One region of the Curtobacterium sp. MCSS17_011 genome, then DNA from elsewhere that is predicted to be linked to it. Evidence: predicted binding sites of a transcription regulator. Region 1 holds the regulator's gene; the other holds the start of a gene.
What was found. Region 1 encodes HspR, which represses chaperone genes until heat shock. Its sites were predicted from a motif close to AAGTTGAGTCNNNNNGACTCAACTT; they were not measured.
Positions count from the first base shown of each region.

Region 1 (3,404 bases):
GCCTGCCCTCGCGCCACGACGGCGTCACCACCGACGGCAGCGGTCGTGACGATGATGGAGTCCTCGGTGCCGTCGCTGCTCCGGAGTCGGACGGCAAGCCGGCCGGTGTCGGATCCGACGACGTCAGCCGCCGCGGTGGCATCGACCACCGCAGCCGAACCACGACCGCTCGCGGTGCCGAGCGCCGTGACGGCCGGAGCGTCGACCAGGCGACGCCCGACCGGCACCGTCGGGAGCGGACCGTCGATGACACCGACGGGCGGGTCGTAGCCGGGCACGACGTACTCGATGACACGGTGGCGCGAGTCGACGTTGTCCCAGATCCGCTGGTCGAGCGGCGGCAGTTCGCCGATGGCCGACCGCGTCGCGTCGGACATCGGGAACCCGAGGGCGTCGTAGAACGGTGCGAGGTTCCGATCGGCGACCCGAGACGCCGTCGTCACGAAGAGCGCGTGGCGGTCATCGGTGGTGAGCACGTGCGGGTTCACGACCGCAGACTCAGCGCGGAGAGCCGCGAAGAACCGGGGCAGGAAGGCATCACCGAACGCACGGCGCAGCTGCTCCCACGCGAGCAGCCGGACGCGGTCGCTCGCCTCGAGCCAGTTCCGGTCCTCCGAGGCGAAGTACCGCTCGAACGACGCGGTCGTCTCGTCCCACCGGCTCCCGAAACCAAGCCCGACCTGCACCGCGAGCGACGAGATGTTCGTGATGGTCTCGGCCGTCCCCGGGAAGGAGTTGATCGTCGACTCGTAGGTGTGCCCGATCTCGTGCCAGAGCGCCCACTGGTCGTGCAGCGGGTCGCGGAACAGGTCCCCGGCCGCACCGGAACTGACGTGGAACAGGATCCGGCCGTTGCTGGCGTTCGCGTACCCACCCCCGGTGTCCGGGGCAACGATGTGTATGCGGTGCGGATGCTTGTGCGACGTACCGACCGCGTCGTCGTCCAGTCCGTAGGTCGAGTCCGTGAGCTCGACGACCCGGTCCCAGTTCGCAGTCCGCGCAGCGAGGTCGTCCGCCGGGATCAGGGTGCCCGTCTTCGGCTTCTGGAAGTCGCCGAACATGCGGTCCGAGACGACCTCGACGAACGGGGCGTCCGCCCACCGCTCGAGGTCCGCGGCGAAGGACTCAGCGGTGCTCTGCCCACGGACCCAGGTCGGTACGGGTTCGCCCCCGGAGACCGTCGCCCTCGCCGAGCCGCCGTCCGCCGTGCTGACGAGCGACACCATGCCGTCGTGCACCGCGGTGACCTCGTTGACGCCGGGGACGAGCGCGGTCCGCCGGTATCCGACGTCGCGGCCGTCGTTGTGGGCCGCGTACGTGCCGATCAACCCGATCGCGATCTCCATGGTGGGCGCACCCTGCGGGATCGAGACCGTCACGACCTCGCCCGCCTCGACGAAGCGCCCGGCGGGCTGCAGGTCGCTGTGCGCGAACCGACGGCGCTCAGCAGAGGCAGCGGCGGACGCACTGCCGATCCCGTGCACGAGCACCGCGGTCTCCGACCCGTCGGCCGAGTGCTCGATCGCCGTACGACGGTCCTCCTGCCGGACGTCTGCCGCGGCGGGTACAGCACCCGTTCCGCTGGCCACAGCGACGACGATCAGTGATGAACAGAGTGCAGCCCATTTTCGCATGTTGAAATACTACATGCAATACATACGAGACAAAAGTCAGCGCGGCCCGCGGTAGAGCACGATCTGCGTGTTCCGCTGCGGACGTGACCCCGCCTTCAGCGAGATGGCCGCACCGCTCGCGGTGGCGGCGAACACCCGCGCCCCGGGTCGGTTGATGAGCTGGTCGGCCAACGCCGACTCGAGCTCGCGTACCCGGTCACGCAGCGCCTTGTTCTCGTTCTCCAGGTCGAGCACCCGCCGGATCCCCTCCAGCGACACGCCCTCGGAGCCGAGGCGCGCGATCTCGCGCAGCTGCGCGACGTCACGCATGGAGTAGCGCCGCGAACCGCCGCGGGTACGGCCCGGCACGACCAGGCCGAGCCGGTCGTACTGCCGCAGCGTCTGCGGGTGCATCTCGGCGAGCTCGGCCGCGACCGCGATCGCGAAGACGGGCGAGTTCTCGTCCATGTCGGTCATGGCGTGTTCCTTTCCGTCGTCCGCGTGGGGTGGAGACCAGCCTGGAGGCTCGGGGCGGCTTCCTGACGGAGCCGCGCCGAGCCTCCAGGCTGGGTCCACTGCTGTGGTCGCGCGCGCTAGTCGCGCGCCTTGGCGAGGAGGTCCTCGCGGGGGTTCTCGTCGGGCAGCGCGGCCGCGAGTGCCTCGACGGCCTCGCGCTGCTTCTCCGACAGGTGCGACGGCACCGCGACCTGGACGGTCGCGAGCAGGTCGCCCGTGCCGTTCTTCGTCGTGACGCCGCGCCCCTTGACGCGCAGGACGCGACCCGACGGCGTGCCGGGGGCGACCTTGAGCTTCACGGGCGAGCCGCCGAGCGTCGGGACCTCGATCGTCGCGCCGAGCGCCGCCTCGGCGAAGGTCACGGGGACGTCCACTCGCAGGTTCAGCCCGTCGCGCTCGAAGACCGGGTGCTTGCGCACCGACACGGCGACCACCAGGTCACCCGCCTCACCGCCGTCGGGCGACGGTTCGCCGCGACCGCGCAGCCGGATCTTCTGGCCGTCGGCCACGCCCGCGGGGATGCGGACGTTCACCGGCCGACCGTTGCCCTGTGACAGCTTGACGGTGTCGCCGGCGATCGCCGTGGTGAAGTCGAGCGTCGTCGACGCCGTGACGTCCCGGCCCTTCGTCGGACCACCGAAGCCGCGGTAGCCGCCGGAGGTCTGGCCGAAGCCTCCACCACCGCCGAACATCCCGCCGAGGATGTCCTCGAAACCGCCGGCACCTCCGGGGCCGCCCTGGCCGAAGCGGACACGCTGTCCGCCACCGCCCTGCTGCCCGAACATCCCGCCGAAGACGTCCTCGAATCCGCCCTGGCCCCCGCCGCCCGCTGTGAAGCGAGCGCCGGAACCCATCGCGCGGACCTGGTCGTACTCCTGGCGCTGCTCTTTGTCGGAGAGCACCGAGTAGGCCTCGCTGATCTCCTTGAAGCGGTTCTCGGCGGCGGCGTCACCCGGGTTGGAGTCCGGGTGGAACTGCCGTGCGAGCTTCCGGTACGTCTTCTTGAGCTCCGCGTCGGAGGCGTCCTTGGACACGCCGAGGACCTTGTAGAAGTCCTTGTCGAACCAATCCTGACTGGCCATGGATCACCTGCCTTCTTCTGTCGTCGCCACGGGGTTCCGGCTCAGGCCGGGACCGCCACCGCGACCTTGGCCGCGCGGAGCACGCGCTCGCCGAGCTTGTAGCCCGGCTCGACGACGTCCGCGACGGTCTGTCCGGTGGCGCCCGGGGTGGGCAGCTGGACGATCGCCTCGTGGATGTTCGGGTCGAACGCCT
Region 1 covers NZ_QKLE01000003.1:176,654-180,057, forward strand. Annotated here, with positions in the region: gene DEJ17_RS03455 (M60 family metallopeptidase) at 1-1,589, opposite strand, end outside; gene DEJ17_RS03460 (heat shock protein transcriptional repressor HspR) at 1,671-2,081, opposite strand; gene DEJ17_RS03465 (DnaJ C-terminal domain-containing protein) at 2,207-3,211, opposite strand; gene DEJ17_RS03470 (nucleotide exchange factor GrpE) at 3,253-3,404, opposite strand, start outside.

Region 2 (3,404 bases), on a different contig from region 1:
CCTGGGCAACCGGACGGCGGACGGCATCGGGCGGTCGACCGAAGGGCCTCGTCCTGCCGGGTGAAGCCCGCGGCGGACCCGGATCCGTCGAACGGCGCATCCGGGACACCCTCTGCGTGATCCGGCCACCTTGGACGGCCGCTCAGTGCCCCCGGCGAACCATCGGCCGTGCAATCGCTCGATCGAGACGAAGGAGCACGATTTGTACTTCCACAAGCAGGAACTCCAGTTCAAGGCAACGCCCGACAAGCCCGACGCGATCTACGCCCGCAAGCTGCAGGAGGTGCTCGGTGGCCAGTACGGAGAGATCTCCGTCGCGCTGCAGTACCAGTTCCAGGCGTGGAACATGCACATCCCCGGCAAGTACCGCGACATGGTGTTCGGCATCGGCGCCGAGGAGATGGGCCACGTCGAGATGCTCGCGACGATGATCGCCCAGCTGCTCGAGAAGTCCCCGCTCGGCATCACCGAGGACGCGCTGCAGGACGACCCCACGGTCGCCGCGATCGTCGGCGGCACGGACGTCCAGCACGCCATCGTCGCCGGTGCGGGTGCCCGTCCGGTGGACAGCAACGGCAACCCCTGGCAGGGCTCGTACATCACCGCCAGCGGCAACCTGCTCGCCGACTTCACGGCGAACGAGAACGCCGAGATGCAGGGACGTGTGCAGGCCGCCCGGCTCTACCACATGACCGACGACCACGGCGTGCGGGACCTGCTGTCCTTCCTCATCGCCCGAGACACCATGCACCAGAACATGTGGGCGACCGCCGCGGCCGAGCTGCGCGAGAAGGGCGTCGAGGGCTTCCCCGTGCCGAGCAACTTCCCGCAGTCGAAGGAGAACCAGGAGGTCAACTACCAGTACCTCAACTTCTCCGACGGTGCCGAGGCGAAGAACGGCCCGTGGGCGAGCGGCCCCTCGTTCGACGGCAAGGGCGAGTACTCGTACCACGACGGCCCGACCACCTCGGTCCCGATGCCCCCGCCCACGCACCCCGACGTCCGCCTCTACGGCACCACCGAGCTGCCGAACGTCGTCGAGAAGACGGCCGGCCTGGTGCAGGACAAGCTGAACAAGGAGTAGTCCCGACGGTCGCCCACGCGACCGACGGAACGACGGGAGGCCCGGCGCACGACGTGCGCCGGGCCTCCCGTCCGTCACATGGTCACCGCACCGACGGGGCGGACCCGCCCACGGTCATCAGTGCCCCCGTCTCGGGTTCTTCGTCGCGTGGTGCCTCGAAGATGTCCGAGTAGGCGCGGACCGCGCTCCACCCCGCGATCAGCAGGGCCGTGCCGAGGACCGCCGCGACCCAGGGCGCCAGGAGCGACTGCTCGACGAGCCGGGGCGCGGCGACCCAGGTCAGGAACGTGCCGGTCAGGCTGCCGGTGGCCCCGAGGAGCACGGCGGTGCGCCGGTCCAGGCTCGTCAGCGCGAGCGCCGCGGTGACGACGAGGACCGCGACCACAGCGTTCAGCAGGACGGACGTCATCGCTCAGCTCCTCACTCGGCGGCGGCGCCGGAACCGACCGCGAGCTGCTCCGACGCGCCACCGACGGTGACGGCGATCTTGCGCGGCTTCGCGGACTCCTTGACCGGGATCGTGACGCTCAGCACGCCGTTGTCGTACCCGGCGGTGATGCGCTCGGTGTCCAGGCCTTCGCCGAGCGTGAGCTGTCGGACGAACGTGCCGGGCTGGCGCTCACGCGTGAGCCACTGCGAGCCCTCGGGCGCGCCCAGGGTGCGCTCGGCGCGGATGGTCAGGACGGAGCCGTCCACGTCGATGTCGACGGAGCCCGGGTCGATGCCGGGCAGGTCGACGTCGAGGACGTAGTGGTCCCCGGTGCGGTACAGGTCCATCGGCATCGAGCGCGGGCCGGCGGCGGTGCCGAGGAGTGAACCCGCGAGTCGGTCGAGCTCGCGGAACGGGTCGAAGTTCATCGTCATCGGAATCAACTCCTTCGTGGTTCTCGTTGAGTCCCCTCGACTCAACTGCCACCGTTTTAGCACTCGACCCTGGTGAGTGCCAAAAGATCGCTCGGAAGACGCCGAGAACCGTCGACCGCCGATCAGCCGCCGAGGAACGGGTCGATGACCGCCCACGTGGCCGCGGGGGCCTCGAGGTGGGGCAGGTGCCCAGCGGCCGGGACCTCGGCGAACACCGAACCCGGCACGGCCGCCGCCACCGCGCGACCGTACGCCGGCGTCACGACCCCGTCGCTCGCACCGAAGACCACGAGCGTCGGCACCCGTACGGCCCCGAGCCGCCCGAGCAGGGTCGGGTCGCTCATCGACCGGCCGGCGACGACCGCCATGGTCTGCCCGTTCGACCGCTGCACCGCCTGTTGTTCCTCGGTGACCGACGCCGGGTCCTGGTACCCCCGCTCGGGATCGTGCCAGGCGACCTCGGCCAGCCCGCGGGCATCGAGGGCGAAGAAGTCGGCGATCGGTTCGCCCTCGACCACCGCACCCACGCCGTCGATGTCGACGACGGCACCGACGACCGCGGCGAACCGGTCGTCGGCAGCTGCCTGCACGGCCATCTCGAGGGCGATCCAGCCGCCGATCGACGACCCCACGAGCACGACGTCCTGCTCCCCGGCGGCGAGGAGCTGCTCGAGGTACGCGGCCGCCAGGGCCGGGACGGAGTCGATCCCGTCCGGGCACGGGGTGCCGTCCCACCCGGGGTGCGTGGGGGCGACGACGTGGAAGGCGGGTGCGAGGTGCGCGACGATCGGTGCGACGGTCCTGGGGCCGCCGCCGCCGTGCAGGACGAGCGCGGTGCGGGTGCGGGAGTCGGTCATGAGTGCTCCGTATCAACATGTTTATGTACGAGTGTTGATACCATAGCACCATGCTGACCGACCTCGAAGCCCTGGGCCACGCCGTCAAGCGGGCGCAGTACCGCAACCACCGCACGATGGACGCCGCCCTGCGCGACCTCGGCGTGACGCTCGTGCAGTGGGACGCCCTGCGTGCGATCGACCGGATGCCCCGTGCCTCGGGGCACGACCTCGCCGTCGCGACGTTCCAGAGCGACCAGGCGTTCGGCACCCTCGCGAACCGGATGCTCGACCGTGGGCTCATCACCCGGACCGCCGGCCGGGGCCGCCGCATCGAGCACACCGTCACCGAGGACGGTCGGCGGGTGCTCGAGGAGGGACACCGCATCGCCGAGGGGGTGCTCGACGGCCTGTTCGCACCGCTCGACGAGCCGCGACGGGCGGCACTCCTGCAGCTCCTGACGGCCCTGACGGATGCCGCCGAACCGTTCGGCGCGCAAAACGTACACAGTGCGAATGGTTCGTTGAACTGACCGTTCACTTCGTGAAAGAGTTCAGCTGTCCGCAGGGGACACACGGCAAGCAAGAAGGGCGGGACACGACATGCACAGCACGTACTC
Region 2 covers NZ_QKLE01000014.1:13,325-16,728, forward strand. Annotated here, with positions in the region: gene DEJ17_RS10770 (manganese catalase family protein) at 203-1,084, shown strand; gene DEJ17_RS10775 (hypothetical protein) at 1,167-1,493, opposite strand; gene DEJ17_RS10780 (Hsp20/alpha crystallin family protein) at 1,505-1,948, opposite strand; gene DEJ17_RS10785 (alpha/beta fold hydrolase) at 2,071-2,805, opposite strand; gene DEJ17_RS10790 (MarR family winged helix-turn-helix transcriptional regulator) at 2,856-3,317, shown strand; gene DEJ17_RS10795 (hypothetical protein) at 3,388-3,404, shown strand, end outside.
Region 2: DEJ17_RS10780 (Hsp20/alpha crystallin family protein) is a predicted target of HspR. The motif match lies at 1,972-1,996, and genes of this name have one in related genera.